Regions from separate parts of the uncultured Haliea sp. genome, predicted to be linked through region 1. Evidence: predicted binding sites of a transcription regulator. Region 1 holds the regulator's gene; each other region holds the start of a gene.

Region 1 (9,575 bases):
AGAAGCGACCGAGCAGCAGGAAAAACGTGAACATCACAACGGAATCGAAATACACCTCACCACTGCCGGTGAACGTTGCCCATACGCTGGCCACGAACGCCAGGCCAATGGCCAGCGCGACCGGGAGGTCCATCACCAGGGCGCCCTGGCGCAGGTGTCGCCACGCGGTGACGAAGAAGGGGCGTGCAGAGTAGGCGACGACAAAACTGGCGACCAGCAGGCTGACGCTGCGCAAGAGCATCTGGTATTCCTGCGCGATACCCTGCAGGTCGCCCGCGTGCAGGGCAATGCCGAACATGCCCACTTGCATCATGCCGATGCCGGCGACGGCAACTCGGCGCAGGTCGGCACGGTATTCCTGCTCCAATTGTGCACGCTGTGCACTGGCCTGGAAGGGGCGCACACGGTAGCCGAGCGATTCCAATACGGCAAACAGCCGGCTGGGTTGCAGCTGCTGCGGGTCGTAGCGCACGCTGAGGCGCTGCTGCTGCAGGTTCACCTGGGCGTCGAGCAGGCCGGCTTCGCGCTGCAGGGTCTGTTCGATCAGCCAGGTGCAGGCGGCGCAGGTCACACCGCCGAGCAGCAGGCTGGCGTATTCGCTGTGATCGTTTTCACGCCGGCAGTACTGCGCGCGCAGGGCGGGGTCATCGTAGAGCAGGTATTCATCCGGTGTCGCTGCCGGGGCATCGCTGGCTGGCTTTTCACTGTAGGCGGTGCGCTGGCGGTAGAAACCGCCCATGCCACTGCCGGCTATCAGGCTGGCAACGGCGCTGCAGCCCGGGCAGCACATCGGTTGGCGGATGCCGTCGATCGCCACGGCAAAGCCGGTGCCCGGCGGCACCGGCTCGCCGCAGTGAAAGCAGGGTTGCGCGCCCGTCATGACAGGCTCACAGCGTTTCCTGGACGCCCTGTTGCAGCAGGTCGGAGGATTCCACGATGCCGTCCAGTCGCCATGTACCCTCTACACCATCCCGGAGTATCCAGTGCCAGCGTTCGGCCACCGGCGCGGGCAGGGCAGCGTTATAGACGCCTGGTCCAACCCGTTGCAGGCTCACGGTGAAATCACGGTCGGACTCAATGGGATGCGAGAGCACCAGCTCGAGTGTGGCATCGGACACCGCTCCCTCGGGCGTATGCACGGTCACCTGTCCCGGTGTCAGCATCAGGTTTGCGGTGATGCCCAGCGCCCTGGCCCGTTCCTGCCGGCCCAGTTGCTGGTTGATCGCCAGGCCGACCTTGTAGTACTCATCCACGACCAGGTCGTCGGCGTGGTTATAGGCGGTGTAGATCAGGTGCATGCTGACCACAACCACAGCGGCTGGCAGCGCAATCAGGAACCAGGGCCAGAACTGGCGGTACCAGGGCTGGGTGTCGTCGTCGGCATACCGGGGTCTGTTCATAAGGGTCTCATGAAGCGTGATTCGGAGCTGACCTGCAGGGACTCGCGGTCCGTCGCGCGTGCCGTGAATTCGATTTCGGTGCTGGGGCGAGACAGCCGCTCCGGCGCTACACGTACCCGCAGATTGATACTGCGTACTTCGCCGCCGTCCAGCGTGTGCAATGTCTCACCGATAATTTCGGCACCATCAATACCGCTGACACCAATCTCGAATTCATGCATCGACTGTTCCATATTCACCAGGCTCAGCGTGTAGATGTTCTCGATGTTGCCGTCCATGGTGGTCACGTACAGTTCGTTGCGGTCGCGGATCACCGTCATCTCCAACGGCACGCGGCTGATGACGCGGTAGCTGAACAGGCTGACCATCACCGTCAACACCAGCACGTAGCCGATCATACGTGGGCGCAGCCAGTGTGTCTTGCCACCCTGCAACTGATGTTCGCTGGTGTAGCTGATCAACCCTCGGGGGTAGGACATCTTGTCCATCACAGAGTTGCAGGCGTCTATGCACAGGGCGCAGCCGATGCATTCATACTGTAGCCCGTTGCGGATGTCGATACCGGTGGGGCAGACCTGCACGCAAAGGTTGCAGTCGATGCAGTCGCCCAGCCCCTGCGCCTTGTGGTCGGCATCGCGCTTGCGTGAACCACGGGGCTCGCCGCGGCCCGGATCATAGGAAACGATCAGCGTATCCTGGTCGAACATGACGGACTGGAAGCGCGCATAGGGGCACATGTACTTGCAGACCTGTTCGCGCATCCAACCCGCGTTGATATAGGTGGCGCAGGTGAAGAAAATCGTCCACAGCACGCCCCACTGCCCGGCCGACAGGGTCAGCAGGTCCGGAAGCAGCTCGCGAATCGGATAGAAGTAGCCGACAAAGGTCATGCCGGTCAGGAATGCCATAAACAGCCAGCCACCGTGCTTGAGGCTCTTGCGGACCACTTTCTCCAGCGACCACGGCGCTTTGTCGAGGCGCATGCGCTGGTTGCGGCTACCCTCGAAACGCTGCTCGATCCACATGAAAATGCTGGTCCACACGGTCTGCGGGCAGGTGTAACCACACCAGACGCGGCCGGCAAACACGGTCACGGCGAACAATCCGAACGCGGCAATAATCAACATGAAAGCGAGCAGGGGGAAGTCCTGGGGCCAGAAAACCAGGCCCAGGATATGAAATTTACGCTCCGGCAGGTCGAACCATACCGCCTGGCGGCCATCCCAGGACAGCCAGGGTAGCAGAAAATAACCCAGCAGCAGCGGCCAGCCGGTGTACAGCCGGATGCGCTGGAAAAAGCCCTCGATCTTGCGTGTGTAGATTTTTTCACGGCGCTGGTAGAGGTCGATCTCGCTGACTTCCGCCGGCGCGACTTCCTGCACGTCAATAAGCTGTTTGTCGTTCATACCGCGTTACCGAAGAGACATGACGCGAGGCGTCGTGATGCCGGCCTTCCGAATGGAAGGCCGGCGGAGGGGCCTAGTTGCTGAGGCTGTACACGTAGGCTGTGAGGATGTGGATTTTGTCCTCGGTCAGACTGTCGCCGAAGGCGGGCATGACGCCGTTGCGCCCCGCCCGCAGGCTGTGTGCGATCTGCTCGCGGGTGCCGCCGTACAGCCAGATGCCGTTGGTCAGGTTCGGGGCGCCGAAGATGGCGTTACCCTTGCCGTCCGGGCCGTGGCAGGCAGCACAGTACATCTGGAAGTGCTTTTCGCCCGCTGCCGCCAGCTCCGGGTCCGCGGTGCGTCCATTCAGTGACACCACGTACTCGGTGGTTTCTGCAATCCCATCATCGCCCAACACGCTGGCCCAGGCGGGCATGGCGGCACGACGCCCCTGGAGCAGGGCGGTCTTGATGGCGTCCGGTGACCCGCCCCAGAGCCAGTCGTCGTCGGTCAGGTTGGGGAAGCCATAGCGCCCCTTGCCGTCTGCACCGTGACACTGTGCACAGTTGTTGCCGAACAGGCGGGAACCCATTTTCACCACCGCGGGATCCTTGGCAATCTCCTCAACGGACATGGCCAGGTAGCGGCTGCGCATTTCACTGTAGCGTTCATCCGCAGCGGCGACTTCCTCACGGTGCTGCTCAAGCTGGGTCCAGCCGATCAGCCCGGGGTAGTTGCCCATGCCGGGGTAAACGATGAGGTAGCCGATAGCCCAGACGATGGTGATCACGAACATATAGAACCACCAGGCCGGGAGCGGATTGTCATACTCCTCGATGCCGTCGTGCGCGTGGCCTGTGGTCTGTTCGGTAGTGCCTTCACCGCGCTTGCGGTTGGCAAGCAGGATCCAGGTAATGCCGACGATGGTGACGGTGGTCAGGATGATGATCCACCAGTGCCAGAAACTAGCCATTCCTTGCTTCCTCCTGCGTGCTACGTTGACTCAGTTCCTCATCTGCGAAGGGCAGGTTGGCAGCCTCGTCAAAAGATTTCTTGCGCTTGCTGCTCCAGGCCCAGATACACAGGCCAATAAAGGCGAACAGCAGCATGGCAGTGCTAAGACCCCGAAGGTCGTTGATATCCATAATCCCTAGCGCCTCGTCTGCAGCAGCGTGCCGAGCTGTTGCACATAGGCAATCAGGGCATCAATTTCCAGCTTGCCGGCGACTGCGGCCTCTGCACCGGCGATGTCTTCATCGGTGTAGGGCACACCCACGGTGCGCAGGGCATTCATCTTCTTGCCGGTGACCGTGCCGTCGACTTCACGTTCGAACAGCCAGGGGTAGGCAGGCATATTGGATTCCGGTACCACGTCACGGGGGTTGTAGAAGTGGGCGCGGTGCCAGTCGTCACTGTAACGCTGGCCGACCCGGGCCAGATCCGGTCCTGTGCGCTTGGAGCCCCAGAGGAAGGGGTGGTCATACACGAACTCACCGGCAACCGAGTAGTGACCGTAGCGCTCCGTTTCTGCACGCAATGGGCGAATCATCTGCGAGTGGCAGTTATTGCAGCCCTCGCGAATGTAGATGTCACGCCCCTCCAGTTCCAGGGCAGGCAGCGGCTTGAGGCCCGCGATCGGCTCGTTGGTCTGCTTGATGAACATCAGCGGGACCAACTCGACCAAGGTGCCGAAGCTGATGGCCACGATGATCAGGATCATCATCAGGCCAACGTTCTTCTCTACGACTTCATGCTTCATGCGTGACTCCCCTGTGCGGCACCAGCGGGCAGGGGCTGTGCGGCGACATCCTTGCGCGTGGTCATGTAGACGTTGTAGGCCATGATCAACATACCGCCGAAGAAGATGGCTCCACCGGCGAGGCGAACCAGGTAGCCCGGGTAGCTCGCGGCGACTGACTCGACAAAGGTGTAGGTCAGTGTGCCGTCATCGTTGTAGGCGCGCCACATCAGGCCCTGCAGGATGCCGTTGACCCACATGGAGGCGATATACAGTACCGTACCGATGGTCGACATCCAGAAATGGGTGTTGATCAGGGCCGTGCTATACATGCGCTCCTTGCCGAACAGGACCGGGATCAGGTGATAGATACAGCCGATCGAGATCATGGCAACCCAGCCCAGGGCACCGGAGTGCACGTGGCCGATGGTCCAGTCGGTATAGTGGGACAGGGCGTTTACCGTCTTGATCGACATCATCGGGCCTTCAAAGGTAGACATGCCGTAGAAGGACAGGCTGACCACCATGAAGCGCAGGATCGGATCGGTGCGCAGTTTGTGCCAGGCGCCCGACAGAGTCATCATGCCGTTGATCATGCCGCCCCAGGAGGGAGCGAGCAGGATGATGGACATGACCATGCCCAGGCTCTGGGCCCAGTCGGGCAGGGCGGTGTAGTGAAGGTGGTGAGGGCCGGCCCAGATGTAGACGGCGACCAGGGCCCAGAAGTGCACGATACTCAGGCGGTAGGAGTATACGGGGCGTTCAGCCTGCTTGGGGACGAAGTAGTACATCATGCCCAGGAAGCCGGCGGTCAGGAAAAAGCCCACCGCGTTGTGCCCGTACCACCACTGCACCATGGCATCCACGGTGCCGGAGTAGGCCGAGTAGGACTTGGTAAGGCCCACCGGAATCGCCGCACTATTGATGATGTGCAGGACCGCCACGGTGAGGATGAACCCGCCGAAGAACCAGTTGGCGACGTAGATGTGGCTCACCTTGCGCTTGGCGATGGTACCGAAGAACACGATGGCGTAGCTGACCCAGACCACGGCGATCAGCAGGTCGATGGGCCATTCCAGCTCGGCGTATTCCTTGGAAGAGGTCATCCCCAGTGGCAGCGTCACCGCCGCCAGCACGATCACCGCCTGCCAGCCCCAGAACGTGAAGGCCGCCAGCTTGTCGGAAATCAGCCGCGCCTGGGTGGTGCGCTGAACCACGTAGTACGATGTCGCGAACAGCGCGCTGCCGCCAAACGCGAAGATCACCGCGTTGGTGTGCAGCGGGCGCAGGCGCCCGAAGCTGGTCCAGGGCAGGTCGAAGTTGAGGATGGGGAAGGCGAGCTGGGCGGCGATCAGGACGCCAACCAGCATCCCCACGATACCCCACACGACCGTCATGATGGCAAACTGGCGAACGACCTTGTAGTTGTAGGTCGAGTGCTCCAGTGCAGCGTTGAGTTCACTCATGTCTTGTTTCCACTGTCAGTAATGTCAGGCAGATCGCCCGCTCGATAAATGCCTTTACACATCGGTAAATGCTGGCCCGGCGCCGAGATCCCAGAGGAACACCGTGGTCACCAGCAGCGATACCAGGATAACCAGGCCGACACCGACCACGGCGGTAGAGAACAGGAAACCCCGCTCCTCCGGAATATTCATCATGATGGGGATGCCCAGGTAGAGCAGATACACAGACCAGCTCACCGCTACCACCCCAATCAGCAGGTCGACCCAGAGCAGGGGGTAGAACCCCGCCGCGCCGAAGACAAACATCGGTGTAGCGGTGAGACCCGCGACCACGATGCCCTTGGCGAAAGATGTTTCCGCCCCATAGGTGCCCGCCATCCAGTGGATGAAGTAACCCACCGCGACGACGCAGCCGACCATGGCGAAGTAGAACAGGATGCAGAGTTGTAGCGCGCTGTCATAGGTCAGGCGTATGGCGGGCCCGTTGCCCACTGTCCAGCCCACGTCAGTGGTGCCGAAATACCAGGCAACCGCAGGAATCAGGGCGAGCAACCAGGGGTAGAGCACCAGGATGTTCTGGCTGCTGGTCGGCAGGCCGGCAACGCTGCGCCACTGGGCGCCGGGTTTGGTCAGAAGACCGATCGTGTGCTGGATCATGTGTTTTTTTTCTCCCCAAAGAATGACTGGTGCCGGGCACAGGCGAAGTGTACCGGGCCGCACGCCCGCGGCCATGATGCAGATCAAGAATCGGCGGGGTCGTCCCGCTCGAGGTGTCAGTTGGCGATGTTGGCTGCCAGCTGCAGGGCTTCCTGATCCAGGATTTCGATTTCCTTGTTGTCGACGCAGAGGATGCCGTTTTTCTGCATCCTGCTGAAGACCCGGCTGATGGTTTCCACGGTCAGGCCCAGGTAGTTGCCGATATCCACCCGCGACATGGGCAGGCGGAACTGGCTGGCGCTCAGGTTGCGCCGCGCGTTGCGGCTGGCAATGCTGAGCAACAGGGTGGCGACGCGCTCGTCAGCGGAGTTTTTGCTGAGCAGTGTGATCAGCAGCTGATCCTCGGTGATTTCACGGCTCATGAGCTGGAACAGGTGGCGCTGCAGGCTGGGCATGGAGGCGCTCAGGCGCTCCAGGGAATCAAAAGGTATGGCGCAGATGGCCGAGGTCTCCAGCGCCCGCGCCGAGGAGGCGTGGCTGTTGTTGCTGATGCCGTCCATACCGAGGATTTCACCGGGAAAATAGAAGCCGGTAACCTGCTCGCGACCGTCGCTGGTGGTGCGATAGCCCTTTACGGCACCCGAACGCACGGCGTAGATGGACTGGAACGGCGTACCTTCGTGGTAGAGCAGTTCGTTCTTCTGCAGCGGCTTGCTGCGCTGGATGATGCTTTCCAGCTGTTCCAGATCCTGGTGGTTGATGGCCAGTGGCAGGCAGATTTTGCTCAGGCGGCAGGTTTCGCAGTTGACCTTGTACTCGTGGGTGCACGAGCGCAAGGGCGCGGTTTCACTGACATCTTGCAGGCGCATGGACATGCGTGACTCCCCTGGTTTGTAACGCGCAGTATAGTGTATTTGGCGGGGCTACTGAACCTCTGTGGGCCGGCTTGCAAAACGATTTTCTAGCCCAGCGAGGCCACGCTTTTCAGCACCAGTCGCACCAGTTCCGCCTGCCGCGAAGCCCCGGTCTTGGCGAAGATGGACTTGAGTTGTGCGCGGGCGGTGTGCTGCGAGATATTCTGCGCCTCAGACACCTCAGCCAGGCTCAGTCCCCGCGACAGCAGGATGGCAAGGTTGGCCTCGGCAGGGGTGAGATCAAACAGCTGGCCGAGGGTGCCCTGAGAGCTGGGCTCATTCAGGTCCGGGTCGGAAATGAACACGGCAACGCAGGGGCTGGACTGGCCCTCACCCCACTCTGAAACCGGGACTGGGCGCAGTACCAGCCCCAGTTGTGCCCGATCGCCGCCCCGAGGTACACGCAGGGCATGGATGACGGACGCCTCACCCCGGTGCAGGGCCTTGATGATGGTATCCAGTGCGGTCTGCAGCTCGCGATTCTTGTCCCGTCCTTCAATGACCAGGTGTTGTCCACGTATGCTGAGGCCGTTGTCGCCTTCCAGCAGGGCGCGTGCGACGGTGTTGGCGCTGAGGACGCGGCCCTGCTCGTCGAGCACGATGGTGGCCACCGCCAGCTGTTCCACGGCGCCGGCGTACAGGTTGCGCTCCGAGGCGGTGCGCCCCAGGGTGGCATACAGCTGGATGGAGAGACGCAGGTGGGGCGCGATGCGGGCAATGGCGGCGCGCTCGTCGTCGTTGAAGGGCGGCTCGGTGTGACGCCGGGAAAATCGCAGGCGTGCCAGCATCCCTCCGGGCTCCACCGTGTCCAGGCCGAGAATGCGAAACAGCCCGGCGGACTTCAGGTAGTGCTCGTAATACTCCGAGGCGACCAGCTCATCGTCGCTGAGAATGTCCTCCAGTGCAACCACCTTGTCGGGCGGCAGATTGACGAACGGGTCCAGCGCGAAGAACTGTTCGCGGTAGGCGGTGACCTCCCAATCCGCCGGGTCGGAAAGCGGCCGGGCGGACGCGCCGTCCGCCGCTGGCCGCACACTGTTCAGGATGACGCCGCGATCGTCTTCCGCGGGTGGCCGCAGGACCAGTGAGACAACCTGGCAATCAACCAGGCTGCGCAGCAGGGGGAGCGCTGTGGACCAGGGTGGGTTTTCCAGTGGGCCGCGGTACAGGGCGGCCACCAGATCGTCATAGGCAGCGGGCACAGCCCCGATCGATGCGACATCCAGCGGATCGCCCCGCGGGCTCATTTTTCGATACTCGACAGATCCATGGTGACCTCCGCAAGCGGTTTCGGTCGACCAATACCCCAGCCCTGCAGGTAGTCAACGCCAATCTCCTGGAGTTTGCGAATGATGTTCTCGTTCTCCACGGATTCGGCAATGGTTTCCTGTCCGAGGAAGTGGGCGAGGTCGTTGATCGAACGCGCCATGGCGTAGTCGTTGCTATCCTGGTCGATGCTGGTGATGAAGCTGCCGTCGATCTTGACGTAGTCCACCGGCAGCTCGCGCAGGTAATTGTGGCTGGCCAGCCCGGTGCCAAAATCATCGATAGAGAACTTGCAGCCGATATTGCGGAAAGCCCGCACGAAATCCGCCGCTTTCACCAGGTTGGAAATGGTACCGGTTTCGGTGATTTCGAAGCACAGGCGGTTGGTGCCGACTCCGAACTCCGATATCTGCTCGAACAGGAAGTCGAGGAAGGCGTCGTCGGTAACGCTGGCCCCGGACAGGTTGATGGCCACACTGGGGACGACTTTCTGTGCGTCCATCAACGAGTTTATCCACATGAACGCTTCGCGTACCACCCAGCGGTCCACCAGCGTCATGATGCCGTGGCGTTCGGCCGAGGTGATGAAGTTCTGCGGCGAGCTGAGCTTGCCGCTCTTGTCCCGCATGGCCAGCAACAGCTCGTAGTGCCGCGTTGTGGCGCTCTCGCCGGTCATTGCCGTTTTCACAATGGGCTGCGCGCGCAACATGAAGCGCTCGCTGGACAGTTCGTCCTCCAGCGCCTTGCGT
Region 2 (9,575 bases), on a different contig from region 1:
TTGTCGATATCCAGCAGGGCCCGGGGATGCACGCCGATGTGATCGTTGATGATGAACTCGATTCGGACCAGACCGACGCCGTCATTCGGCAGCCGACTGAACTCGAGGGCACGTCCGGGATTGCCCACGATCATCATGATTTTTGTACGTGGGCGTATTCCCGCCTCAAGATTGAACTCCACAGTCTCGAAGGATAGCCGTCCGTCATAGACCTTTCCGGTTTCGCCCTCGGCACAGCACACCGTTACCGCCCGCCCGTCGCTCAGTCTGGCCGTTGCATCGACAGTCCCGACGATGGCCGGAATGCCCAGTTCGCGGGCAATGATAGCCGCGTGGCAGACGCGTCCGCCGCGATTGGTGACAATCGCGCTGGCACGTTTCATGATGGGCTCCCAGTCAGGGTCGGTCATGTCAGTAACCAGTACATCGCCGTCTTCGATATCGGCTATGTGCGAGGCATCGAGTATCGTTTTCACCGTGCCGCTGCCAATGCGCGCGCCCACGCTTTTGCCGGTGAGCAGGACCTTGCCCGTTTCCGTAAGTCGGTAGCTCTGCTGTTTGCTGGCGTCCAGGTTTGAGTGCACAGTCTCCGGGCGAGCCTGAACAATGAACAGTTCGCCACTCCGGCCATCTTTGGCCCACTCAATGTCCATGGGCCGCCCGTAGTGGCGCTCGATGCTGATTGCCAGCCGGGCCAGCTGCAGCACTTCGTCGTCGGTGATCGCAAAGCGCTCGCGGTCCTCACGACGCACCTCGACGTTGCGGGTAGCCGCTCCGGTAATGCCGTCTTTGCTGTACACCATCTTCAGGGCCTTCGAACCCAGCTGCCTGCGAAGGATGGGCCGAAAACCCTCCGCCAGAGTGTTCTTGTAGACCAGAAATTCGTCTGGCGTAACCGCGCCCTGAACCACGTTCTCGCCCAGGCCGTAGGCGGCGGTGACCATGACCACGTCGGTAAAGCCACTCTCCGTATCGATGCTGAACATGACGCCGGATGAGGCAAGGTCGGAACGCACCATGTTCTGCACGCCGATGGAGAGCGCCACTGCCATATGGTCGAAGCCCTTGTGCACGCGGTAGGCGATGGCGCGGTCTGTGAACAGTGATGCGAGCACCCGTTTGCAGCTGCGTTGCAGGTGCTCTTCGCCCTGTATGTTGAGGTAGGTTTCCTGTTGCCCTGCGAATGAGGCATCCGGCAAGTCCTCGGCAGTCGCCGATGATCGCACGGCGACCTCGGGGTCCTTGCCGCCGTTTTTCTGCCTGAGGGTGCCGTAGGCGGCGTTGATCTCTGCGGCGACTTCAGGAGGCATCTCACCATCGACAATCCAGCCGCGGATGTTGGCACCGACGGTGGCCAGCGCGCGGACATCCGCGATATCCAGCTGCGCGAGTGCCTCGGTGATCCTGCCGCGAAGGTCGTTGTGATCAAGGAATGCGTAGTAGGCTGCAGCCAGAGTAGCAAAGCCATCCGGCACCTGTATTGCCTGGCCGGACAGTGTGCGGTACATCTCGCCCAACGAGGCATTCTTGCCACCCACCAATGGCACATCGCCGATGCCGAGTTCAGAGAAGAGTCGAACGTAACTGAAGTTACTCATGACATTGCCTCCCACGTCCTGATTTCAGTGTGTTCGCAACACGGGGCAGGATTATTGACCTGCCTCAAGGTTCGGTGGGATTCCGCCGGCTTCACCCGTATTTTTGCCGTTCGGGGTGTCGTCCACACAAATTCTTCTACAGAATAGACGGGGCGATAAGAATACGGGTTCAGCTGCGCAGCAAGTCGCAGCGCAGGCGTGTTGACCCGATACTGGAAGGCCATGCTTATGCAACGCTGGACTCCAAGGGATGTACAGGCGCTGATCAACGGCTTGCGTACCGAGGGTGTTCGCGTGCTCGGCCCCCGGGTGGGCGATGCGGCCATACTCTACGATGAGATTGAAACGCTGCCCATCGGATACGGTGACGAGCAGGCCCCCGGGCATTATCGTCTGACTGCGAGAGAAGATCAGAGTCGCTTCGGTTACAACCTGGGCCCGTCGACCTGGAAACAATTCCTGTTCCCGCCAGAGGAAGCGATATTTCGCGTACAGGACGGGGAGTTCATCAGCTGCCGTGAGCAGCCCGAAAGAATGGCTTTTCTCGGTGTCCGAGCCTGCGAGCTGGCCGCGATTTCGATTCAGGACCAGGTATTCATGGGTGACTTTACTGACCCTGGCTACGCCTCGCGCCGTGAAAACCTGCTGCTGATTGCGGTCAACTGCTCTCAGGCTTCGGGTAACTGTTTTTGCGCATCTACCGGCGATGGCCCGGCAGTGGGTGTCGGCGCCGACCTGATACTGACTGAGCTGCGGCCGGAGGATCCCTATTACCTGGTGGAGGCTCAAACCGAAGCTGGGCAATCGATGATCTCGGCTGTCGGTGGCCCTGCGGCGGCACCGGGGGAAATCGACGCTCGGGATGAAGCACTGGCCGCGACCCGACTGCAGATGCAGCGCGAGTTTGCCACCGAGGGCATTGCCGAGGCACTGTACGCCGCCCTTGATCATCCGCACTGGGATGCGGTCGCCGAGCGCTGTCTGGCCTGCGGCAACTGCACCCAGGTCTGCCCGACCTGTTTTTGTAGCTCAACCCGGGAGCAGGTAAACCCTGTCAGTCTCGAGGTGACGCACATGCGCCGCTGGGAATCCTGCTTTACTGCCGATCACTCTTATCTTTCCGGTGGTGTGGTGCGCCCGAGTGTGAAGTCGCGCTATCGCCAGTGGTTGACGCACAAGCTGGCAGGCTGGGAGCAACAATTCGGCGTGTCCGGCTGCACGGGATGCGGGCGCTGCGTCAGTTGGTGTCCGGTTGGCATTGATTTGACGGAGGAAGTTGCCGAAATCAGGCGGTCAGTATGAGAACGCTAGCCGACGAGTTGCGGGCCCATCCGTTCTTCACGGGACTGAGTGAGGACTGCATGCGGTTGATCGCTGGTTGTGGCGAACGTGTAATGTTCCGGTCAGGTATGACGCTAGCCAGCGAAGGCAGTGCAGCCAATGAGTTCTATGTCATTGAGCGAGGGCGGGTCGCGTTGCAGCTACACACGTCGGAACGGGCGCTCTGCTCATACAAACGCTCGATGCCGGCGATATTCTGGGCTGGTCCTGGCTGTTTCCGCCGTTTCGCTGGTCGGTTGAGGCAAGAGCGATGCAGGATGTGCATGCCATTCGACTCGACGGTAAATGTCTGCGCGCCAAGTGTGACTCTGATCCTGTGATGGGTTATGCCCTGATGCAGCGTTTTTCCTACATCATGAGTCAGCGGGTAGAGGCCACGCGCCTGCAGGTATTGGATCTGTACGGTAGAGCGAGCCGCTCATGAAGGACCCGCTGCTGCCGCACCTTGTCGAGATGCAATCCTGGCAGCAGGAAAGCGAGCTTGTGTTTACGTTTCAGGTCGCACCGCCGGAAGGGTACGGGAGCTTTCGTGCCGGTCAGTTCAATATGCTCTATTTACCCGGCATGGGGGAGTCGGCGATCTCTATCAGCGGTGACCCGGCTGACAGGAATCACCTGACACACACAGTCAGGGCAGTGGGTAACGTCACGCGGGCGCTGCACACTCTCAGGCCGTTTGCCCGTGTCGGTTTGCGTGGTCCTTTTGGTCGAGGTTGGCCTCTGGCCGCTGCCGAAGGTCGGGAGCTGCTGCTCATGGCGGGTGGGATCGGACTGGCGCCGCTGCGACCGGTGCTGTTCCAGGCGCTGGCTGCGCCGGAGCGCTACCAACGGGTTACTCTGCTGCTGGGTGCCCGTTCCCCGGAGGAGCTTCTGTATTCTGAACAGCTGTTGCGCTGGAAATCAGATGCCGGCCTGCAGTTGCTGGCAACCGTTGACGTGGCCTCCGCTGCATGGCGCGGCGATGTCGGTGTTATCACGGATCTGGTGCAGAGGGCTGCCATAAACCCCCAGCAAACAGTGGCGATGGTCTGCGGGCCGGAAATCATGCTGCGCTTCTGCGCGAGGCGGTTGCGGGAGATCGGCGTCGCCAGCGACGCGATTCATGTCTCCCTGGAACGGCACATGCAGTGTGGCACCGGCTTCTGCGGTCACTGTCAGCTCGGCCCGTATTTTCTCTGCAAAGACGGGCCGGTGTTTGCCTATCCTGATGTGGAGCCCTACCTCATGACGCAGGAATTCTGATGGCCAGGTCTGATCGGCCGCGACTGGCCGTCTTCAAGTTTGCCTCCTGCGATGGCTGCCAGTTGAGCCTGCTTGATTGCGAGGATGAATTGCTGAGCATTGCTGAGCGGCTCGATATCGTGCATTTTCCTGAGGCATCCAGGCGGATGCTCACTGGTCCCTACGACATCGCACTGGTCGAAGGTTCAATCACTACCGCGCACGATCGTGAACGTCTCACGGAGATTCGCGAGCAGAGTGGCTTCCTGGTCTCTATCGGTGCCTGTGCCACCGCGGGTGGCCTGCAGGCTATGCGCAACTTCGCCGACGTCAGTGACTATGCCCGGACGGTTTATCCCCATCCGGAGTACCTTTCAACGCTGGAGACCTCTACGCCGATCGCTGACTATGTCGCCGTCGATTACGAACTGCATGGCTGCCCCGTCGACAAGTATCAATTGCTGGAAGTGGTGCTGGCTTTTGCCAGCGGGCGCCGCCCCCAGATCGCCCGCGAAAGCGTTTGTATGGAGTGCAAGGCGCGGGGCAATGTCTGCGTACTCGTCGCCCAGGGCCAGCACTGTCTGGGCCCGATTACCCAGGCTGGCTGCGGTGCCTTGTGCCCTGCCTATAGCCGCGGTTGTTATGGTTGCTTCGGGGTGAAAGAGCAGGCTCAGGTGGGTCCGCTGATTGACCACTTGCGAGCGCACCATGGTATGACCCTGAGCCAGGCCAGACGCAGCCTACGAGCCTACAACCCTGCAGCTGAACCGCTGCAGATCATCGCCCTGCAGTGCGACAAGGACGATGTCTCCGGTAGCAAAAAAGGGAGCGGTGGCCATGACGGGTAAAGACATTCCGATCAGGGCCGGGTTGAAGACCCGGCGTATCGATGTGGATTATCTCGCCCGGGTGGAGGGCGAGGGCGCCCTGATGGTGGATGTGGTCGACGGTGAGCTCAGGGACGTCCAGTTAAAGATTTTTGAACCGCCACGCTTCTTCGAGGCATTCTTGCAGGGCCGGGCACTGACGGAAGCGCCGGACATCACCGCGCGCATTTGCGGAATATGCCCCGTGGCCTACATGATGACCGCCGTGCATGCGTTGGAGGCGATGCTCGGTATCCGACCCGACGAGGGCATTCGTCGATTACGCCGGCTGCTGTACTGCGGTGAATGGATTGAAAGTCACGTGTTGCATATCTATATGCTTCACGCACCGGATTTCCTCGGCTTCGACGATGCAATCACGCTGGCCCGGGAGCATCCGGACGTGGTGAAACGCGGCCTGCGCATGAAAAAGGCGGGTAACGATATCGTCAAGTTGCTGGGTGGTCGGGAAATTCATCCCATCAATGTCCGTGTGGGCGGGTTTTACAAGATTCCCGCCGTCGCGACATTTACCGCGCTGCTTGATGAACTGAAGTGGGCACGCGACGCGGCCGCAGAGACGGTGTTCTGGGCAGCCGGCCTCGATATTCCGGATATGCATCGCGACTATGAGTTCGTCGCACTGCGCCACGATAGCGACTATCCCTTCAGCGAGGGGCGCATTGTGTCCAGCCGCGGGCTTGATGTTGAGATGGCACAGTACCCAAACCATTTCGCAGAGCATCAGGTGCCCCACAGCAATGCACTGCACTCAGTGCGCAAGCCCGACAATACGCCTTACTTCGTCGGCCCCATGGCTCGATACAACCTGAATCGCGACCGTCTTTCGAGCGCGACGCGGAAGCTCGCATGCGAGGTCGGTTTTGATCGCACGGTTGATAATCCCTTTGAGAGCATCGTGGTGCGCGCGCTGGAAGTGTTCCAGGCATTTGATGAAGCCATTGGGCTGATAGACAACTTTTTCGTTCCAGCACGGGCGGCAGAGGTGGTTCCTGCGGGTGGCGGCGTGGGGGTGGCGGCCACAGAGGCGCCGCGTGGACTGCTTTTCCACCGCTATGAAGTCGGTGAGGACGGGCTTATCACCCTGGCCAATATTGTGCCGCCCACTTCACAGAACCAACTGACGATCGAGGAGGACCTGCGCGACCTGGTGGCCTCAAATCTTCGCCTCAGTGAGCGTGAGCTGACGATGCGCTGTGAGCAGGCGATTCGAAACTACGATCCCTGTATTTCCTGTGCGACCCACTTCCTTAGGCTACAGTTACGTCATGGCTAGAGGCGGCAGAATTGTGACTGTGGGCAACGCCTACCGCGGCGATGACGGTGTCGGGCCGTACGTCTTCACCAGATTGTCAGAGACCCTTCCCGGGGTGGATTTGGTGGCATCAGACGGCGAGGTCAGTGGACTTATTGCCGCGTTCGAGGGCTGTGATGAATTGCTGCTCATCGATGCCGTGGATGCGGTTGGCGCGGGGTTATGCCCGGGCAGCGTGATCTGGTTGGACGCAAATGACCCGGCGCTTGCTGACGTCGGGCTGCGCGCCAGCACACACGCCATGGGCGTGGCCGAGGCTATCGCGTTGGCTCGATCACTCGGTTCCCTGCCTGACCGTTTCACCGTGATTGCGATTGCCGGCGCGTGCTTTGGCCAGGGGCAGGGCCTTTCCGCTGACGTGACGGCAGCCGCGGACCGTGTTGTCGCAGAACTCAGCGGACGGTATGGCCATGCATGAGGCTGGATTGATCAGGAATTTGCTCCAGAAAATCAACGAGTTGGCCAGTCGTGAAGCGGCGACGTCGGTGACACGGGTAACGGTCTGGCTGGGTGCCCTGAGTCATATTTCGCCGGAACATTTTGCCGAGCATTTCCGCAACGAAACTGTCGGCAGCCTGGCGGAGGGTGCCGAGCTCACAGTCGAAACATCGTCAGATATCAACCATCCTCAGGCCCAGGCTATTCTCTTGAGGAGTATCGACATTGCCGAAGCCTGATTGCCGCCATATTCAGGTTACCGGCCTGGTCCAGGGGGTGGGTTTTCGTCCGTATGTATACCGGCTGGCGCAGCGCTTGGGCCTGCAGGGTGAAATACGCAATCGTTCCTCAGGGGTGAGCATTACAGTACAGGGCCAGATGGCGGTGCTGGACCAGTTTTTGACTGAGCTTCGCCGGAATGCGCCCGGACAGCGGCATGAGTTTTCGGTGAATGTGGCCGCCGCAACAGCGCACAGCGACTTTGTGATTGCTCCGAGTCAGTCTGACGCCGGTATCGCCGGCACGCTGCTTGCGGATCAGGCAATCTGCGAGGACTGTCGTCGCGAGTTTCACGATCAGAGCGATCGGCGTTACCACTATCCGTTTATCAGCTGCACGTCCTGTGGGCCGCGCTTTTCCATTTGTAGGCGGCTCCCCTGGGATCGGATCAATACCAGCTGGAGCCGGTTTTCCCTCTGCGCAGCGTGTCGACAGGAGTACGAGTCGCCTCTGGACCGTCGCTTCCACGCGGTGGGTATTTCCTGTCCGGACTGTGGCCCGGTGTTGTTCACTGCTGACGGTCTGCAGGGCGAGGCGGCAGTGCGCCAGGCCTGTGCTGTGCTGGAGCGCGGTGGTGTGGTTGCCGTCAAAGGTGGTGCCGGATTCCACTTGCTGGTGGATGCGCAGAATCCGGCGGCTGTTGCGCGCCTGCGGGAGCGCAAGCGACGCAGTAAACCACTCGCAGTGCTGGCCCCGACGTTTGAATGGGTGCTTGAAAACGCCCATACCGAGGCTGCAGAGCGCGCTGCACTTAAGGGATCTGCAGCACCTATCGTGTTGCTCAAGGCGTGTGGCGGGATACACGAATCATTGGCGCCTGGTTTGGGTACACTGGGCGTCATGTTGCCCAGCAGCGGGATTCAGCTCTCCATCCTGCGAATGCTGCAGCGCCCGCTGGTCGCTACGAGTGCCAATCTTTCCGGTGCGCCGCTGATTCACGAAAATGACACCGCACTGTCTGCGCTGGCGGGCATTGCCGATGCGTTCCTGTTACACGATCTGGATCTGGTACAGGGCCTGGATGATGCCGTACTGCGGGTGATGGCTGGCCAGCCGGTCAGTCTTCGACTTGGGCGAGGCTTTGCGCCCCAGATACACACTGTTCCGGTAGCCCACTCATCGCTGGGTTGTGGCGCGCATTTGAAGGTTAACCTCGCCATGCAGGAGAGGCATACGTTGATCGTTGGCCCGTACATCGGCGATCTTCAGGGAGCTGGCAACAGGCAGCGTTATCTCCAGCAGAAGTCCACAATGCCCGCCTTTTTCCAGATTGATGCAGGGACTGAAGTCACTGATCTGCACCCTGATTATGGTTCCAGCGTGGAGGCGGATGATCACGCGCTCACGGTTCCGCACCACGTAGCCCACGCCATGGCTGTCTGGCTGGAGCATCAGCCGGAACCCCCTTTTCAGGCGCTCACCTGGGATGGTGTTGGCCTGGGTCCCGACGGCACTGTCTGGGGGGGAGAGTGCCTGCAGTTTGACGCGGGAATGGAGTGGCAACGTCTTGGAAGCATTCGACCGTTTCAGTTGCCAGCGGGACACGACATCGCCCGGTTTCCCGGCAGGATCGCCAGAGTCCTGAGCGGCGAGACGTATCCCGGCAGGTCGATTGCCTGCTCCAGCATGGGCCGATTAATCGAGGGTCTCGCCGCACTGGCCGGACTCCGGGAGGAGAACCTGTTCGAGGCGCAGGTCGCCATGGAGTGGGAGGCGCTCGGTCACCGGGCAAGCCAGGCGTTACACATGGACTTCAGCTGGGTTGGCGCTGATCTGGATTGGCGTCCGCTGCTGCCGCTGGTTGCTGACCGTAGCGTCAGTCTTTCGGCCCGTGCCCTGGGCTTTCATCAGGCATTGGCCAGAGCGGCGCTGCGCCAGTGCCGTCTGGGGCGTGGGGATAGCGTGCTGCTGTCCGGCGGAGTGTTCCAGAATCGCCTGCTGGTAGAGCTGATGGTTGCCGGCGCCAGGGAACTTGGATTGAAGCTGTTGCTGCCTGGGCGACTCCCGCCCAACGATGGAAGTATTGCCGCCGGGCAGTGTGTGGCCCTCGCCATGGGGGCAAAACAGATCGGAGTTGCCCAGCAATGTGCCTAGCGATACCCGGAAGAGTCATTCGCATCAGCGGCGACGGCCTTGAGCGACAGGCCCTGGTTCGCTTCGGCGATGTTGAGCGTGTCGTTAACCTGTGCCTGACGCCAGAGGCCGCAACAGACGATTACGTCATTGTGCACGTGGGTTGCGCGATCCGGGTACTGGATCAGGAGGAGGCGCAGCGCGCCTTGTCCCTGCTGCATGAGCTGGCCTCAATGGAGCGCGGTCATGCGCTTTCTTGAGGAGTTTCGGGACCCTGTGCTGGCCGAGGCGATCGTTGCCCGAATCGCTGGCCTGGTAACTCGGCCGTGGGTCCTGATGGAGGTCTGCGGTGGTCAGACTCACGCCATTATCCGGCATGGCATCGATCAATTGCTGCCTGATTCAGTAGAGCTGATTCACGGT
Region 3 (9,575 bases), on a different contig from region 1:
TGTGACCGGCGAGCTGCTCTGGGAGCACCCGGTCAGTCGCGATTGTGATTTCCCCATGGAACACGCTCCCCTGGTTGGCCTGGCCCAGGTCCGTGCCGGTGGTGGCCAGCCCCTTGCCGAGCAATACCGCTGTTCCTTCTACTACGGCCTGTCGGCCGCCACGACGGTCACGCCGGAGCTGGCGTTCAGCGGCGCCCTGGACGGGCGTGTGCGTGCCTTTGATATTCGCAACGGTGAACTGCTGTGGCAGGCGGCCACTGCCGTGCCCTTGCGCGGTGACAACGGCGTCGACGGGCACGGTGGCGCAATCGATGTCACCGGGCAGGTGGTGTACGACGGCTGGCTTTACGTGCTGTCGGGCTACAGCATGTTCGGCCAGCTGCCGGGGAACGTGTTGCTGGCTTACCGCGTTACGCGCTAGCGGCCACTTTTTCCCGCGGCGACAGCAGCCAGGCCAAGGCGGGCAGGAAGAGCAAGGCGCCAATCATGTTCCAGAAGAACATGAAGGTCAGCATCAGGCCCATATCAGCCTGGAACTTGATCGGCGAGAACATCCAGGTTCCCACCCCGACCGCCAGGGTCAGCCCGGTGAAGGCGACCGCCGTGCCGCTGGACTTCAGGGCGTAGAAATAAGCGTTCTCCAGCGTCTCACCGCTGCGCAGATAGCTCTGCAGCGAGGAATAGATATAGATGCCGTAATCCACGCCAATCCCCACCCCCAGGGCTATGACCGGCAGCGTCGCCACCTTCACGCCAATGCCCAGGGCAGCCATCAGGGCCTGCCCGAGGACCGAGGTCAGCATCAGCGGCACGATAATGCAGGTGGTAATGCGCAGTGAGCGGAAGTTGATCAGGCACAGGGCGATCACGACGCCGTACACCCAGAGCAGCATTTTTGTCTGCGCCTCGCGGATGACGATATTGGTCGCCGCTTCCACACCGGCGTTCCCCGCTGCCATGTCGAACTGCAGCGTGTCGCTGTTGTGCTGTTCGGCGAATTCGCTCACCGCCGCAACCACGCCGTCCAGGGTGTCGGCCTTGTGGTCGTCGAGGAACAGAATCACCGGCGCCATGGAGCAGTTGGTGTTGCGCAACATGTTGGGCGCGCTGCTCAGGGAGTTGTTGAGGATGTAGCGGTTGCGGCTGGTTTCATGCCACTTGGGGCTGCCCTCGTTCATCCCCTGAATCGCCAGTTTCGACACATCCACCAGCGACATGGCCGACTGCACGCCGGGCACCGTCTCCATCACACCCTGGAAATAGTTCACGGCGGAGATGAACTCGTAGCTGCCACACTGCTGTTCGCCGGTGCTCGCCATCACCACAAACACATCGGTGCTGGTGCTGTAGTTGGCGGTCAGGAAGGCGTTGTCCTTGTTGTAGCGCGAATCCGGGCGCAGCTCCGGCGCACCCGGGTCCAGGTCGCCGATTTTCTGGTGCTGGCCGTAGTACAGCCCGCCGGCAAACAACAGCGCACAGACACCCAGCACGGTCAGCGCCGGGCCGCGGTGGGTCACCCGCGCAAGCAGGCGCCAGTGACTGAAACTGCTGTTTTCCTTGGTTGCCCGATAGCTGACACAGCGATCGGAAATTCCGGTATAGGTCAGCACCAGGGGCAACAGCAGCAGGTTGGTCAACACCAGCACCGCGATGCCGGTGGCGGCCACCACCGCCAGTTCCTGGATCACGGGAATGTCGATCACGCGCAGCGTGAAGAAACCCACGCCGTCGCTGACGAGGGCGACGAAACCCGGCTTGGACAGGCGGATAAACGTGAGCCTGGCCGCCTCGATACGCGAGGTCTTGAAGTAGATGAAGGTGCCGAAGCGGTTGATGATCTGCACCGAGTGGCTGACGCCGACCGCGAACACCAGGAACGGCACCAGCATGGAGTACGGGTCCAGACCCATGCCCATGAGTTTCAACAGCCCCATCTGCCACACCACGGCAACCGTGGAACAGAGCAGCGCGGCAGAAGTCAGCCAGCCACAGCGGGAGTAGAGAAACAGCATCACCGCGGTAATCGCGAAGGCGACCAGGAAAAACAGCCCGACCAGCGTGGCACCTTCAATCAGGTCGCCGATCAACTTGGCAAAACCGGTGATACGTATATTGATATCGTCAGACTGGTACTTCTCGCGCACCATCTCTTCCAGGTCTCGCGAGAACTGTGCGTAATCGAGCCGCTCGCCCGTATTCGGGTCCGTCTCGATCAGGGGCGCAACAATAATCGTGGACTGAAAATCGTTGGCGACGATACGCCCGATCTGCCCCGACTTGAGCACGTTTTCGCGCAGCTTGGCCAGGGTGCGTTCGCTGCCGTCGTAATCGTCGGGGATGACCGCACCGCCGACGAAGCCCTCCTCCGTGACCTCCATCCAGCGCGTGTTCGGGGTCCACAGGGACTGCAGCGCCGAACGGTCCACGCCGTTGACGTAGAACACCTCGTCGGTGATCTGCTTCAGCAGATCCTGGAACTCAGCCGTGAAGATGTCGCCGTTGCGGCTTTCGACAATGATGCGCACCGAATTGCCCAGGCCCTTCAGGTCATCCTGCCGGTTGAGGAAATTCTGGATGTACGGGTGCGAGGTGGGCAGCATCTTTTCGAAGCTGGCATCCGGCTGCAGCTGGCTGGCCTGCCAGGCGAAGAACACGGTCGCCGCAGCAAACAGCAGGATCAGCGGCAGGCGCGCCCGCATCAGCAAGGTGCCCAACAGCGGACGCAGGCGACCGTCTTCCGGTTCCAGGGTGGTGCTTTCGTGATCAGTCACAGGGATTTTGCCTCACTCAGTGCCGTCAGGCCTTTCATGCCAACCAGCCAGATATCGCCATTGCCAGCCTGCACCGCCGACGACAGGCTGGCGCGGGACGGATGTCGCCAGGCCTGCCGATTGCCGCCCGCGTCATAGGCCAGCACAAGACCACCGGAGCCCACCATCAGGGCGCGTCCGTCGGCCAGACGCACCCCGCCGTAGAGGCTGCTGCGCTCGTCGTTGGCCAGTTCAACCCAGTTCACACCCTCGTCCGCGGAGGCAAAGACGTGACCGCGCAGGCCGAAGGCGTAGACGGTGCCCTCGCTGACGACGGCGCCGAACAGTGAGCCGTCGTACAGATCTTCAACCCGGGTCCAGTTCGCGCCCCGGTCCGCAGAGTAATACAGCAGGCCGGCCTCGCCGCTGAGATAGAGGCGACCATCGGCGCCCGCGGCCATTGCGTAGTAGTGGAAGCGATCCGGATTGGCCACGCCGTCCACGGCGATCTGCCAGTCCTGGCCGGCGTTATCGGTGCGGTACAGCATGCCGTAGGCGCCCACGGCAAAGCCGGTGCTGGCGTCCAGGAAAAGCACATCCAGGAACGGGTCGGCCGGCCCGGTCTCGATCGCCTCAGTGGCATCGTCTACCGCAAACACGGCGTCATCCAATGCGTATTCCAGCGCGTCCTGCTGCTCGGGATCCTCATTGGCGGCTACGGCGTCCTCCAGCGCGGCAACGCGGGATTCTGCCCAGGCCAGGTACTGCCGGTTGGCATCGCGCCCGTCAAACTGCAGTGACCAGCTGAGCCCACCATCGGTGGTGTGCAGAATGACACCGGAGTGGCCCACCGCCCAGCCTACGTCGGGCTGCGGGAAATGCAGTGCGGTGAGGGTGGCACTGACCGGCACCTCGGCCTGCTGCCAGCTCGCCCCGTGGTCATCGCTGAGCACGATCACCCCGCGCTCACCGACCGCGACCAGGCGCTCACCCGCCAGTGCTATATCCAGCAACTGCGCATGCTGCGGGTCATCCATGCGCACCGCGGGCAGAAACGCAAACTCCTCGCCAGCTTGCGCAGGCAGCGCAAGAACCAGCAAGCCCAACAGCCAGGTGAAAGGCCGCACCAGGCCCTTCACCGCTCCTGCGCTACACACGGCGGCCTACCTAGCGGCGGCCGGCACGGCGCAGGGCCGCCGGGGTGAAGTCCTCAAAATTACCCACGTAGTCGAAGTCGTACTGGTAGCCACGCTCTTCGTTGTCGAGGCCGATCACCACATAGCGACCGGAGATCAGGTCGTGCAGAGACTCTGCGGCGAGCCAGGGCACCGCAACCTGGTAGTGCATCACCATGTGCCCTTCTTTCATTTTCCACAGCTCACCACGACCGTCATAGTGATCCACCACAGCGATCTGCCAGGTATCCTCATCCACGTAGAACGTGCGGCGGGCGTAGATGTGACGTGCATCCTCTTTCAGGGTTGCCTCCACCACCCACACACGGTGCAGTTCATAACGCAGGTACTGCGGGTCCATGTGACCGGGCTTGATGATATCGGTGTAGGCCAGGTCGCCACGACGCAGGGCATAGGCGTTGTAGGGAATATAGAGCTCGCGCTTGCCAACCAGCTCCCAGTCGTAGCGATCGGGAGCACCATTGAACAGATCGAGGTCATCCGCAGTACGCAGACCGTCGGAGGCCACACCCGGGCCGTCATAGGCGATGTTCGGCGCGCGCCGCACACGTCGCTGGCCGGCGTTATAGACCCATGCCGAACGCGGCTCTTTCACCTGGTCCACGTTCTCGTGTACCAGCAGCACATCGCCCTCAAGGCGGGCCGGGGCGAGGATGCGCTGCAGGAAGACAAACAGGCGGTTGGGGTTGGGGTTATCGGGGAAACGGTTGGCGAAAATCGCCTCTTCCTCGAACAGCACGGGCGCGAAGGCGCCATTGGCCTGCACCGGCGCCTGGATGTAGCGCCGCTTCACACCCAGCGGTGTGCGGTAGCGCGTGATGTGGTTCCAGATCACCTCAATGCCGCTCTGCGGTATCGGGAAAGGCACGTTGGCCTTGAAGTCCACAAGGCCGTTGCCGCCCGCCACCAGGTCGGTTTTGGTCGCCCACTCCTTGATCAGCGTGTACTCGGATTCCGGCAGGCGCGCGCTGCGGCGCGACGGATAGACCGGCATCTGGTAGGTATCGGGGTAACGCCGGAACATGGCAATCTGCCCGGGCGACAACTTGTCCGCATACTGGTCCACGTTGTCCGCGGTGATGGTAAACAGTGGCTGGTCAGCGCTGAACGGATCCACCAGACGCTCGCCCGGCGTGTAGCCCTCGGGCAGCTCCTGGTAACCGCCCTCCCAGCGCGGAATGCTGCCGTCCGCGTTGCCGGCGCGCTCCGCGCCCATCGGTGTCAGTTCTTCGCCGCCGAGGCGTGCGGCCTGTTCCGGGCTGACCTTGGCCAGAGCCAGGCTGCTGCCCATGCCGAGCAGCGACGCCAGGCCCATGGCGATCAATCTCTTGTTCATGTGTAACTCCTTTTATCGTTAGGTCTAGAACGCCACCGAGAAGCTGAGGGAGACAAAGTCACGGTCCTTCAACTCGTCATAATCCGCCCCGAAGAAACTGGTGTAGGACAGATCGGCGCGGTACACGTTGAGGTAGTCTGCCGTAACACCCACACTCAAGGCTATACGGTCCTCGACAAAGTTCGGTGCTGGCGAATTGCCCCGTACATCGTGCGACCATGCCATATTGGGCGTCAGGTTGATACCTGCCATCACGTCGGTGTATTCGAGGCCGGCGCGCACCCGGTAACCCCAGGAGAAGTCATCGGTGAAGCCATCGTTGGTGCAGTAGTCGCCGTTGCTGTTGGGACGAATACCGGCGAAGGCCTCTGCCGCGGGGTGGGAATCACAGGCGATGGGGGACCCGGGCCACAGGGCAAAGTTGCTGGCGAAGGGCTCGAAGTCACCCACGCCGTAATTGGGCGAACGGCCGTAGTTGATGCTGTCGTCCATACCGTTCAGCCACACGGCACCCACCTCGCTGGCGAACGACAGACGCTGCGCCCCGAGCACCTGCTCGAAAAACTTGATGAACGTCATCTGGAACTGGGTGTAGGACACGTCGTCGTAGCCCGCAACGTAGCCACCGGGCCCCTGCTCGAGCGAGCGCGACAGCATGCGCGACCATTCCGCCGCCGTGCCCAGCGCCACTGCCTGCAACAGGTCCGTGGTGTTGATCTGCAGCGGGAAGTCCGGACGGTAGCTCAACTCACCGGATACCGCCCAGTCGCCCACATTGGTCGCGAAGGTCAGGCCCCAGAGTTCAATATCTTCGGGGAACTCGAAGAAAAACTCGGGGTTGGCACCAAAGTTCACCGGCAGGCCGAAGCTCTGTGTGGCGTTGGTGGCGCTGAAGATCGGGGTGCGGCTGTGGTAGTTCATGTAGTACAGGCCGAACTCGGTGCCGTTCAGTTCTTCCACGTAGTAGCGCAACGCCAGGCCCCATTGCCCGGAATCCGATGCCTCGTCATCCGCGCCCCGGGGCAGGATCAGGCCGGCGGCCTCCGCCTCGCCATCCGGGATGGCATTGGAAATGGTGAGGTAGTCGCAGCCGCCGCCGTAGGGGTCCGCGGCGTTCCAGTAGGTGCCGCACTCATCGAGGATGGTGCGCTGCCAGTCGTACTGCACAAAGCCTTCCACGCTGAGGTCGTAGGTGAGGCCGTAGTTGGCGTACACCATGCCGACGGGCAGCAGCGCTTCCTTGATTTCCGAACCCGGCTTGCGCAGGGCGGTAACGTCGAAGGGGTTGATGACGTTCACACCGTTCTGGATAAACGTGCTTTCGCCCCAGCTCAGCACCATGTTACCGGCCCGCAATTCCAGCGGACTTTCACCCAGCTGGAAACTGCCGTACACGTAGTAGTCGAGAAATTCGATACCGCTGTACTGCGCCAGCGATTCGAAGTCGGAGGTATCGAGCTTGCGGTTCGGCTGGTAGCCGTTGGCCGCGTGGCCGTGGGGCACATCGCTGGTGCCCACTTCGTGGTCGTACCAGTACTTCACGCGGGTGAACATGCCGTAGGTGTCCGCCGCCAGTTCGAGGTCGTGGATACCCCGTACCTGCAGGGAGAACATGTCGCCGCGGTCGTAGTTGAGGTTGCCGTCATCCGCCGTGCTGGAAGACGCTCGACCGCGCCCATCCGTGTTCCCCGGGGACAATACGCCGAGGTCGGCGGCCTCCGTGCGCCAACTTGCGCCCACAGAGATGTTCGAGGAGAAATTGCCTTCGAAGGGCCCCAGCTGGAAGGTCTGGGACGAAGCGGGAAGTGCCATGCCGGCGGCCACCAGGGCCAGGATCAACGTGGATTTACGGTGCGGAATAAAGCATCCGGGCTGTTTTTTCACAATCAGCGCTCCTGCTGTCTTTTGTTAGGATTTATCTTGGCTATAGGATAGCAGTATCACCCGGTATCGGCACAGGAATGTTGCTCAGGATCAATTTTTGCCCATATCGCAATATACCGCGTGCAGCCATTCACGCTGGGGGACAAGGGCCCTATACTGCAGGCTGGCAATGGATTGAAGATGCTCATGACACCGACGTTGAAGGGACCCTGGTCCCTCGAGGACACCTACGACTTTCTGCGCGAAAGCACCTTCCCGCTGCGCCTTGCCAGCACCGGCACCGACGGCTACCCGCGGGTGGTCTCGGTGTGGTACGCATTTGCCGAGGAGGCCCTGCTCTGCGTGTCGCACCGCAAGTCAGCGCTGGTGAAGCTGCTGCAGCGCGATCCGCGGGTCGGTTTTGAAATCTCTCCCAACGAGCCGCCCTACCACGGGGCCCGGGGCCAGGGGCGGGCCAGCATGACCCCCCTGGGCGACAGCGATCTGCTCGAGGTGCTGCTGGAACGCTACCTGGGGCAGCAGGAATCGCGGGTCGGCAACTGGCTGCTCTCGCGCAAGGCCGAAGAAATGCTGATACGCGTGCAACCCGAGCGCATCTTCACCTGGGACTACCGCCAGCGGATGGCGGACGTCACTCCGGATCCGGCAGCACGATAACCGGCACCGGAATCCTGGCCAGCAGCTGCGCGTCTTCATCCGCAAGCACCCTGAACTCCGCGCGACGCAGCAGCAGTGCGCCGCAGCTGGCACGCTGCAGTTGCTGTTCAAGCGCTCGCGCCGAACGCGCCTGCAGCGCCTCGACCTCGGTGCACAGCGGTAGCTGCAACAGCTCTGACGGCACCGGCTGTGAAAGCACACGCAGCGGCCCGGGGCGTAACGGCGCCTTCTCATCGTACACCAGCACCGTGCAGGGTGCCTGCTGCAGCAGCGCGCGGCAGGTGGAACCCAACCGCACACCACCACAGTAGGCAGACAGCCCGGCCTTGCCCAGCACCAGCATATCGGCGGGGCCGACCTGGGCCAGCGTGGCGGCGACAACGCCGCCGCGACGCACCTGCAGTGAATAGCGCAGGCTGCGCCCGGCCGCTGCGGATTCCAGGGCGCGGTTGACCTGCTGCCGCTGCCGCGACAGCGTGGCCTGCATCGCCGTGACCGTCAGCGGCCTGGCCAGCCCGGTACGCGCGCCGACTTCACGGGCGAAGGGAAAGTCCGCCGAACGCAGCAGGTTTTCGTCTTCCACATACAGGGCCACCAGCTCCGCCCGGTGCGCATGCGCGAGCTCTACGGCGGCCCGCAGCGCCGCCAGGCTGTGGCGCGACGCATCCAACATGGCAAGCACGCGGCGCGCCTGCTGTTGCTGCAACGCCTCACTGTTCATCGTCCGCCTCCTCACTCGAGGGCGCGGCGCTATCATCATCCGCCCGCGCCGCCTTGACCGCCGCGGAGAACGCCGCGAGCCGCCGGGTGACGCGCTGCTCCAGCTCGGACGGTGCCAGCCCGGTGAGCAGTGCCAGGGCATCGTCCACATGGTGAATGGCGTAGATGCGGAAGCGCCCGGCCTCGACGGCCGCACGCACCGCCTGCTTCAGCATGAGGTGTTCGACATTGCTCGCTGGCAGCAACACCGCGTGGCCGTCCACCTCGCCCCGCGCGGCGCAGACATCAAAGAAGCCCTCGATCTTCTCGTTCACCCCACCAACGGCCTGCACCTCACCCCGCTGGTTCACCGAACCGGTCACCGCAAAGGCCTGCTTCAACGGCACCTTGCTGATGGCCGACACCAGGGCGCAGATCTCCGCCACCGAGGCACTGTCACCGTCAACACCACCGTAGGACTGCTCGAACGCGAGGCTGGCGGACAGCGACAGCGTGGTGTCCGGCGCGTAGCGGTTCGCCAGGTAGCGGGCGATGATCATCACGCCCTTGGTGTGTATGCGCCCGCCCATGCGCGCCTCCCGCTCGATATCCACCAGCTGGCCGCTGCCGGGCCGCGCGGTGGCCGTGATGCGCGACGGCTGGCCGAACGCGAAGTCACCCAGCGACAGGACCGACAGGCCGTTGACCTGCCCCACGGCCTCACCCTGGGTGGCAATCATGACGATGCCGCGGTGGATCGCCTCGTGACTGCGCTCGCGCAGGCGGCTGGCGCGCCGCAACTGCTGCTCAATCGCCGTTTCCACGTGTTCGCGGCCAATGGTCGTCGCACCCGCCTCCATTGCCCAGTGCTGCGCCTCCCGCAGCAGGTCGCGCAGTTCACGCTGGCGCGCGGTCAGCTTGCGCTGGTCCGAGGCCAGGCGACTGGCGCGCTCGATCACCGCGGCCACACCGCCGCGATCGAGAGGCTGCAGTCCGGCGTCCCGGGCCAGTGTCGCGATCATCCGCGCATACAGCGCCTGGTTGGCGGGATCG

The links. The regulator FNR, encoded in region 1, switches genes on or off when oxygen is low (the NO sensors DNR and NnrR bind a similar motif). The targets are predictions, from matches to a motif close to TTGATNNNNATCAA.
Region 2: the regulator FNR is predicted to act here: its motif matches at 1,653-1,666, upstream of AACZ17_RS06930 (4Fe-4S dicluster domain-containing protein).
Region 3: the regulator FNR is predicted to act here: its motif matches at 7,247-7,260, upstream of AACZ17_RS13555 (DUF1302 domain-containing protein).

The regions. Positions count from the first base shown of each region.
Region 1 covers NZ_CAXBAE010000001.1:214,493-224,067, reverse strand. The annotation lists gene AACZ17_RS01030 (heavy metal translocating P-type ATPase) at 1-880, opposite strand, end outside; gene AACZ17_RS01025 (FixH family protein) at 888-1,400, opposite strand; gene ccoG (cytochrome c oxidase accessory protein CcoG) at 1,397-2,806, opposite strand; gene ccoP (cytochrome-c oxidase, cbb3-type subunit III) at 2,880-3,758, opposite strand; gene AACZ17_RS01010 (cbb3-type cytochrome c oxidase subunit 3) at 3,751-3,930, opposite strand; gene ccoO (cytochrome-c oxidase, cbb3-type subunit II) at 3,936-4,544, opposite strand; gene ccoN (cytochrome-c oxidase, cbb3-type subunit I) at 4,541-5,989, opposite strand; gene AACZ17_RS00995 (Yip1 family protein) at 6,044-6,646, opposite strand; gene fnr (fumarate/nitrate reduction transcriptional regulator Fnr) at 6,763-7,515, opposite strand; gene AACZ17_RS00985 (hypothetical protein) at 7,608-8,807, opposite strand; gene AACZ17_RS00980 (DUF1631 family protein) at 8,804-9,575, opposite strand, start outside.
Region 2 covers NZ_CAXBAE010000004.1:117,092-126,666, forward strand. The annotation lists gene ppsA (phosphoenolpyruvate synthase) at 1-1,598, opposite strand, end outside; gene AACZ17_RS06930 (4Fe-4S dicluster domain-containing protein) at 1,827-2,900, shown strand; gene AACZ17_RS06935 (hypothetical protein) at 3,190-3,363, shown strand; gene AACZ17_RS06940 (FAD/NAD(P)-binding protein) at 3,360-4,181, shown strand; gene AACZ17_RS06945 (oxidoreductase) at 4,181-5,008, shown strand; gene AACZ17_RS06950 (Ni/Fe hydrogenase subunit alpha) at 4,998-6,323, shown strand; gene AACZ17_RS06955 (hydrogenase maturation protease) at 6,337-6,780, shown strand; gene AACZ17_RS06960 (hydrogenase maturation nickel metallochaperone HypA) at 6,773-7,039, shown strand; gene hypF (carbamoyltransferase HypF) at 7,026-9,173, shown strand; gene AACZ17_RS06970 (HypC/HybG/HupF family hydrogenase formation chaperone) at 9,164-9,412, shown strand; gene hypD (hydrogenase formation protein HypD) at 9,399-9,575, shown strand, end outside.
Region 3 covers NZ_CAXBAE010000012.1:26,892-36,466, reverse strand. The annotation lists gene AACZ17_RS13575 (PQQ-binding-like beta-propeller repeat protein) at 1-421, shown strand, start outside; gene AACZ17_RS13570 (MMPL family transporter) at 411-2,771, opposite strand; gene AACZ17_RS13565 (YCF48-related protein) at 2,768-3,907, opposite strand; gene AACZ17_RS13560 (DUF1329 domain-containing protein) at 3,918-5,282, opposite strand; gene AACZ17_RS13555 (DUF1302 domain-containing protein) at 5,307-7,166, opposite strand; gene AACZ17_RS13550 (pyridoxamine 5'-phosphate oxidase family protein) at 7,353-7,823, shown strand; gene AACZ17_RS13545 (universal stress protein) at 7,798-8,544, opposite strand; gene AACZ17_RS13540 (ATP-binding protein) at 8,534-9,575, opposite strand, start outside.